DNA from 2 places in the Peribacillus sp. S4 genome. Region 1 is predicted to be linked to the other one. Evidence: riboswitches for the same ligand, from Rfam matches in the RefSeq annotation. Region 1 holds a riboswitch; the other holds the start of a gene.
What was found. Region 1 has a riboswitch for S-adenosylmethionine ahead of mtnW (2,3-diketo-5-methylthiopentyl-1-phosphate enolase). Riboswitches for the same ligand answer to the same signal wherever they lie in the genome.
Positions count from the first base shown of each region.

Region 2: another riboswitch for S-adenosylmethionine. It lies ahead of ACJ9PY_RS24135 (5-methyltetrahydropteroyltriglutamate--homocysteine S-methyltransferase); the one in region 1 lies ahead of mtnW (2,3-diketo-5-methylthiopentyl-1-phosphate enolase).

Region 1 covers NZ_CP175708.1:3,181,325-3,185,541, forward strand. The annotation lists gene ACJ9PY_RS14970 (cupin domain-containing protein) at 1-96, opposite strand, end outside; gene ACJ9PY_RS14975 (methylthioribulose 1-phosphate dehydratase) at 121-750, opposite strand; gene ACJ9PY_RS14980 (2-hydroxy-3-keto-5-methylthiopentenyl-1-phosphate phosphatase) at 747-1,406, opposite strand; gene mtnW (2,3-diketo-5-methylthiopentyl-1-phosphate enolase) at 1,413-2,645, opposite strand; SAM riboswitch class I at 2,754-2,907, opposite strand; gene ACJ9PY_RS14990 (pyridoxal phosphate-dependent aminotransferase) at 3,026-4,198, opposite strand.
Region 2 covers NZ_CP175708.1:5,029,473-5,033,689, forward strand. The annotation lists gene ACJ9PY_RS24125 (glycerol-3-phosphate responsive antiterminator) at 30-578, opposite strand; gene ACJ9PY_RS24130 (hypothetical protein) at 745-1,266, opposite strand; SAM riboswitch class I at 1,320-1,421, shown strand; gene ACJ9PY_RS24135 (5-methyltetrahydropteroyltriglutamate--homocysteine S-methyltransferase) at 1,729-2,832, shown strand; gene ACJ9PY_RS24140 (hypothetical protein) at 2,977-3,507, opposite strand; gene ACJ9PY_RS24145 (CaiB/BaiF CoA transferase family protein) at 3,763-4,217, opposite strand, start outside.

The sequences.
Region 1 (4,217 bases):
TTGCTCATAAATAACCCCTTGTGTTTCTAAAAAACCTTTTACCTGTTCACCGTTTTCAATAACCTCGTTTGTTTCATGGAATCTGATCGTCGCCATCATTCATTCCTCCTCTATGAGTATTTATCTTATAGAACCTGCAAACGCCTTTTGTTGATTAAGTAACAGTTGATATTGAAATAAAAATTCGCAGGCTTCAAGTATTCTTTTTGCCTCGAATCCGCTTTTGCCCCAAACCGTAATGCCATGATTGCGTATCAGCACAGCGCCAGAGTCTTCTTCGACATGCGGCTTGAACTTATCGGATAGCAGCGGTATGTCAGCGTGATTATATATGATTGGAATCCGAAGCTCCGAATCTTCATCCCACCGACCGGTCGCTTTAATGATTTCATGATTACGAAAGGAAACTTGGCCTTCATCTCCGTACAATTCCGATATCACATTATTTTCAACTGTATGGACATGGAGTACACAGTTCGCATTGGTTTTTCGGTAAATGTCTGTATGAAGTAACATTTCGGCCGATGGTCTTAGGTTCGTATCTTCAACTGGTTTTCCTTTTAAATCCACCAGTAAAAAGTCCGAATCCGATTGCTTCCTTTTATCCTTACCACTTGCGGTAATATAAAAGAAAGGGCTCTTAGGTTCGCGGATGGACAAATTCCCGCTTGTTCCCATAAACCAATCCCTTTCGGCCAGTTCAGCTTTAATATCTGCCAACTCAAGCAATTCTTTAGAATGAGTGTTCACGCTTTAACCACCTCCTGCTGCTTTATAATGTCAATTACATCAAAAAATGTTTCGAATCCTTGATGTGGAATTCCTTCCCTACCGCATTTTTCAAGCAATATGTCACGGGCTATGACAAAATCGGCCTGTTTTGCCGCTTCAAAATCCGTAACTGAATCTCCAATAACGAGTTTAAAATCTTCCGGACCCGCAATTTCCCTCATAATGGATGGCTTGCAGCAACCGCAATCATTACTACATTGCTCATCACAAGCATGTGGCCACTCAATATAAATCTTTTCCTTATCAAAAAATGCATGGTTGCAATAAACGGACTCTGTTGGCAAGATATCATTCAAAAGGGGTGAAATGAAAAAATCCATGCCCCCGCTTACAATATATAAAGGGATATTGGCTTGTTTCGTATACTCAACGAATTCATAAAACCCTGGACGAATGCCGGCCGTTTTTCTTACATATTGGATTATGTCATCCTTCAAGCCACTATCAAGCAGGGAAAACATATCCCCAACTCCTGAAGATATACTGATTTTTTGCTGAAGGACACCGTCTTTCAACGCTTCCCATTCCGGAGGCGCAAATTTCTTCATAATTGAAATGATATTATCTGTGTTGGTGATCGTTCCGTCAAAATCACAAAAGATGATCGGTTTCATTATTTCTTATAGGCCTCCCCACAACACAAGAGCTTTTTTTAGGGTTTCTTCCTCAGCCGCCGCTTCAGAAAGTTCCTTTCCTGCCAGAACGGCTTCCACCGCAGAACGGAAAGCCTTGGCACCGCCCTCTGCTCCGTCAGGGTGCCCGTGAATTCCGCCTCCGGCATTAATCACACTATCAAGCCCGAAATCCTTGATTAGGTCCGGAACCATGCCCGGATGAATGCCTGCAGAAGGAACAGGGAAGGCTTTTTTCCATGAAAGTTCATCTTTTGTCAGAGCTTCAGCAATCGCTAAGGTCTCCGTTTTTTCAAGTGCGACATTTCCATAAGGGGAAGGGAACAAGGATAAATCCGCACCTGATAATCTTACTAATTTACCAAGCAATAATGGATAGCCGATACCATAAAATGATGAAGATGCCAATGCCCCGCTATATGCGGGGTGCGCCATGATCGGCAGCTTTATACGATCATGTTCACTCAAGGCCTGCAATACATCCAAACCATATGTATGAACGTTGAACAATAAAGCATCTGCCCCTGCTTCAGCCGCTTGCTCTGCCTTATCCAATAATTCAAAAGTTTTCCCAGATAGATTGACAGCATATAAAGTACGGTGGCCAGTGGTTTCATAGACTTCATTCAATATTCTTTTTCCCGTTTTTATTCTATCGAAAAATGGAGTCAGTTCCTGGTCGAAGAGGATCTCATCATCCTTAACTAGGTCGACACCTCCCAATGCTTGTTGCTTCAGTTGCTCATTATGAAATGTTAGGTCTCTTCCCAATACGCCTTTAAAGATGCTCATCACCAAGGGCCGGTTAAATACGCCAAGCTTTTCCCTTATGCCTTCAATGCCAAATTGCGGCCCGGGAAAAGCTTTTTGAATATCACCGACAAAATCCAAGTCTATAAGTTTTATTTCACCGTCCAATGAAAGTTTGCCGAAGACCGTCGTAAGGATTGCAGGTAAATCATTGGAGAAATTCCTTGCCGGATAGGCAATTTTAATCAGCGAACGGTATACTTTCCGATTAAAGTAGCTGTTTGCCCTCTCTTCTTCAGATAGGGGGGTCACCGATACGACGCGTCCCTTATGTTTTTCCAGTTGTTTCTGTACCAAATGCGGCAAGTCCGTCCATGTCCCGACAGTCAGACCCAAGGCAATGCTCTCTGCTTTTTTCTCATGATTTCCAATAAGGTCATGAATTAAATAAGTAGCGACTATCTCGCTCATCTGATCACTCCTATAACACGTTAGTAAACTCTCGATGTCACTATTGGTCTGAGATGGTCTCAAAATGGCAAAAGCCCCTTCATAAAGAAGAGGCTTTAAAAAGCCATCTTCTTATCTCCCAGCCATCGGCTGCAAGAATTAGCACCGTGCCTTGTGGATTTCAAAAAAATCCGGCGGAAGGATTCCGCCCCATTTTACAATGGAATTACGGTCGGTTGCTGGGCTTCATCGGGCTAGTCCCTCCACCTGCTCAAAATAAGAAAACGCTGATATATAAGTTGCATCCAAGTATCGAAAGATTAAGAATTTATTTTGTATTCTGACAGGTAATTCCTACTTTGTCAATAAGTTTTAACTATTTAAAGGTGAACCTTATTGCATTAAAATAAGTTTAATGTCCGTATTCGTTCCACAGCCTCTTGCAGCCGTTCTTCCGAAGTCAGTAGCCCTACCCTGACATAACCTTCGCCAAATTCACCGAACCCATTCCCTGCGGCAACAGCTACATGGGCATGCGTTAATAAATAGTCCGCAAAACTCTCGGACGTAAAACCTCCAGGTACCTTGAGCCAGGCAAAAAACGATGCCGCTGGAGCTTTGACTTCCCATCCGATGGACCTCAATCCCTCAATGAAAACATTCCTTCGCCCCTCGTACATTTGCACTAACTGCTCTACACAGGTCTGTGAGTCAAGCAAAGCGCTTGCCGCAGCTTCTTGTATCGCCGGGAAAAGACTCACATAAAGATGGTCTTGTAATAGTTCAAGAGCTTCTATTACACTCTTATTGCCCACTGCGAAGCCGACTCTCCACCCTGCCATATTGTATGTTTTCGATAGAGTGTATATTTCAACTCCTACATCCTTCGCTCCCTCCGCCTGGAGAAAGCTTATCGGTTTTTTTCCGTCGAATCCGATCGCCCCATAGGCGAAATCATGGACCACACAAATTGAATGTTCTTTTGCAAAGGAGACGGTTTCATCAAAGAAACTTTCAGTTGCAGAAGCGCCTGTGGGATTATTCGGATAATTCAAGAACATCATTTTGGCTTTATCAAGAACTTCTTTATGTATGTCATCGTATTTCGGAAGAAAATCATTTTCTTCTGTCAAGGGCATCAGTTCGGTCTTTGCCTGGGCTAAAACAACACCGGATAGATAATCCGGATAGCCGGGATCTGGAACAAGGATTGTATCACCTGGATTCAATAAACACTGCGGAAGTTCGACAAGACCTGCCTTTCCCCCGAAGAGAATCGCCACTTCACTATTCGGATCCAGCTTGACACCGTATTCCCGTTCATAAAAGACGGCAGCAGCATCTTTTAAATATTGATGTCCCCGGAATGGCGAATATTTATGATTAATCGTTTTTTCAGCGGCAGTTTGCAAACTTTTGATGATATGTTCCGGCGTCGGCTGATCAGGGTTTCCCTGGCCTAAATTAATGACATCATGTCCTTGCTCCGTGATTGCATTGACTTTTGCGACCAGTGAAGCAAAAAACTGCTTGGGCAGGTCCTGAAGCAGTCCGGATTTTTCGAATTGCACCATTTATACACCTTCTCTGAAA
Region 2 (4,217 bases), 1.8 Mb from region 1:
ATTCTGTAATTTTTTTCAATTTTTCCCTATTAGACGATATCCCATAATTCAGTTTTTGAAGTGGTGATTGACGAGGCGCCGGCATCAAGGGCATTCAGGACTTCATCCGAAGTACGTATGAGGCCGCCTGCAAAAATCGGTGTCTGCAATCGTTCCTTCACTTCTTTTATCATCCATGGCATGGCGCCCGGCAATACTTCGATATAATCCGGCTTGGTTTTCTGCACCAGCTTATAACTTTTCTCAAGCGCATGTGAGTCTATTAAAAAGATTCGCTGGATGGCAATGACCCCCTTTTGCTTCGCCTTCAATATAACGCTTGATTTAGTCGAAATCAGCCCATAGGGGTTATATTCCTGACAAATGAATTCTGTCGCGTACTCATCACTTCTTATGCCATGGATCAAATCGACATGATAAATCATTTTCTTATTATGCTGCTTTGCCATCATACTTACATTTTTCAATTGTGAGATATGCAAATCAAGAAACACACCTATTTCATAGGAACTTTCTAGAAATCTTTCAAAATCCTTCATGCTTGCTGAAGCAGGCAAAATCTTCTGATCCATCATCATCCTCCTCATTCCCAGAAAAACTCAAAACTTCAAGTCATTTAGTATATTTTAAAGAACTTGATTTATCAAACACATTTTTTCATGAACCATGTAACCTTAACACTATCATACCTTTCACACCCTTTATAGATTGCGGCAAAGGATATATGTAAAATATCCCCTTGAATCATAAAGAGAGTTTCATTTTCAATGCACCTTCGACGAGTTCATACGATTTAATTGTGCCAATTGGAATTTTTCTCACGATGCTCCAAGCATTAACATTCATTTTGATCGTTCTTTTTTCATATTCAAAAAATGGCGGTCTGTTAAATATCCTTTTGTTGATGAAATCCCTGTCAATTGGTTCCATTTCGACTAATTCAAATGAAATCGTTCTTTTTTCCACATGAACCGGTTTTAATGTAATCCGGAAAGCTACGTTTTTCTTAAACAGCATTTTTTTCACTTCCATCGTTCCGGAAAGCACAATATGCTTTGGCGTAATTTCGACTTTAATATCCTGATCAGATGATTTCATTTTTATGATTCTCTCTATCATGGCTTCAGTTACCGTAATCGGTATGCCATTTTTGAATGGACTCATCCTTGCATTCCCTCCCCACTCAAAGCATATGCCGGATTCCCTGATGCCGTTAACATTCCAGCCCGGATAATAAACGGTATATTCGAAATATTCCAGCTCCACCCCTTGACCTTCATAAAAACTACCTGTATAGTCATAGTTAATTTAATAGACAACTCTTATCCAGAGAGGTGGAGGGACTGGCCCTTTGATGCCTCAGCAACAGACCGATCTTGTACTGTGCTAATTCCAGAAGTGTAAAAACTTGAAGATAAGAAGAGTATATAGCTTTGTTGCCAACACCTCTTCTTATTTTTAAGAAGAGGTTTTTTATTTTGGCTGTTTTCACATACTTTGTTGCTATTTACCAGGTAGTGGGTTGTGGTTGATTTCCCCTCAAGATGCTCGCTTTCCGCGGGGCGGGCGGTGAGCCTCCTCGGCGTAAACGCCTGTGGGGTCTCACCTCTCCCGCTGCTCCCGCAGGAGTCTCGCACTTCCGCTCCAATCAACCTTAAATAGTTTCGTTTAAAAACAACAATCTTTACGAAAAGAGCCTATATTTTTAAAAGGAAAGAAGGAATCAACATGTCAATCACATTAACGAAAGCACCATTCAGGGCGGACCACGTCGGAAGTTTATTAAGACCGGAACGTTTACATATTGCCAGGAAGGACTTTAAGGAAGGTACCATTTCAGCTGAGAGGCTTCGTGAAATTGAAACTGAAGAAATCAATCGGATCGTCGATAAACAAATCGAAGTTGGTTTAGAGGCCGTTACGGACGGTGAATTCAGACGAACATGGTGGCACTTTGACTTCCTCGAACATTTAAATGGCATCGAGGGATATGTAACTGAAAAAGGCCTCACATTCGATGGTGTCGAAACAGAGAGATATAATGTTCGCAATACCGGGAAGGTTTCATTCAACCCTGAACATCCCTTCATTCGTGATTTCATTGAATTGAACAAAATCGTGAACGGACGTGCCGTTGCCAAGCAAACAATCCCCAGTCCGAATCAATTATTTGCTGCAGGCATTCATAATGAAGACGTCTACCCTGATATTGAAGACTATGCAAATGATATCATCAACGCCTATCAGCATGCTTTGAAAGCCTTTTATGAAGCAGGTGTGCGTTATCTTCAATTGGATGATGTATATATTGCCAGACTTTCAGCTCCGGATTTCCAGTTCAAAGATGGAAAATATACGAGGGAACAATTAATTGATCTTGCACTTCGGGTCATTAACGGAGCATTGGAAGGCAAACCAGAAGACCTTATCGTCACTACCCATCTATGTCGCGGAAACTACCAGTCGACATGGGCGTTTGAAGGAAGCTATGCCCGTATCGCCCCAACTTTATTGGCAAAAGAAAAAGTGGATGGATTCTTCTTGGAATATGATGATCAACGCTCAGGGGATTTCAAACCATTGGAATACATTCCAAATGGCGGTGCACGGGTCGTACTGGGTGCCGTCACTTCAAAAAATGGAGAAATCGAGGACAAGGAAGCTGTTAAGGCACGCATTAAAGAAGCATCGCACTTCGTTCCGCTCGAACAATTATGCTTAAGCCCTCAATGCGGCTTCGCCTCCACCCATCACGGCAACAAGCTAACCGAAGCACAGCAATGGGAAAAGCTGAAATTCGTCGTTGATATAGCAAAAGAAGTATGGGAATGATTATTTTACGGAGACTTTAAAACTTATTTACGGGATTCAAACAACCTAATCGGCTTCAATATAAGCGTGCCGATTAGGTTTATTCTTATAACCCTAAAACTGAAAGCAAACAAAAAAAAGAACGACCATCTGGACGTTCCCTTTTTACTTGCAGCTATCATCCTCCTCCTCCTCCATTTTCTTCACGAATATATCATCCGTCACCCTATCTTCCAGCTTGTTCCTCAAGGCCAATTCCGCAGCCTTCCCATCACTAGGCGATCCGTCCGAGAAATACATCGGAAACAAGGAGAAAAACATAACGTAGAAAGAAAAATAGATGAATTGATACCAGATCACCGAGCTGTCCAGGATATTCTGATACACTAAGCTATATATGATCAGCATGCTGACTAAATTAAAGATAGCCCCCCCTAAATATATCAGCGTATTCGTCAATCGATTATCATGTTTCAATCCCTTGAACTCGCAAGTCCCATTCCAAAAATAATATTTCCTCACCTCTATGTTCCGAAAGGCGAAAAGTTTATTGCCACAACCGATCAAGATTTTCTTTTCTGATCCCCCAAAGAGCGTAACAAAGAAAATATGCCCGCTCAAATGTATCAGCGTAACGATCGGCATGATCAAAAAAAAGGAAAATAGAAATTTAATGATATCAGAGAGACCAAACATATTTAACTAACCCCCTCCTTACCAGGATGCTACTCTGATACCCTGCCCACACTGGTTATAACTAGTAAATTTTCACAGTGGTAATATGTTGCTTTCCACAAATGATAAGAGGATAATTATTCTCCTTCCGCTTCACTTCGACCTTCGAACTTCGAACGATCATATCGACCCTCCCCCTGCTTTTTCCGGCATTCAAAAAAAACAGGCTATCACCTTCCAAAAAACTCGGAAAAGCGATAGCCTTTACATCTTTATTTAGCGATTGGGGGTGCGAAGGATTTCTGCGTTGTTTTGTCCTGGCTCCAAGCCTGCATGTTTATATCCAGGGGTGAAAACCGATGTTTTGATCGGGCAGGCGATTTGCCTCTGGACATTCCCTTTTCCGTCAGGAACCTCGACGATCATTCCCCTCTCCTTCAATTGGGGATGCTCGGCCGCTTCGGTGAAAGTCAGCACTGGTTCTGCGCAGGCCTCGAATTCAGCGAATAACTCCTGCCATTCATGAAAATCTCTTTCAAGGAAAGCCAGCCGGACGGCCGTTTTAAACCTGATTCCGCTTTCTTCATCGCTTTTCATGCTCAGCTCATATAATTCGGGTGCACCGATCGCTTCACATAATGCTTTTCGAAAAGGGGGCTCAAGGCTGCCTACCGAAAAATAGCGTCCATCTTTCGTTTCGTAAAAGTCATAAAAAGACCCTCCGTTCAGCA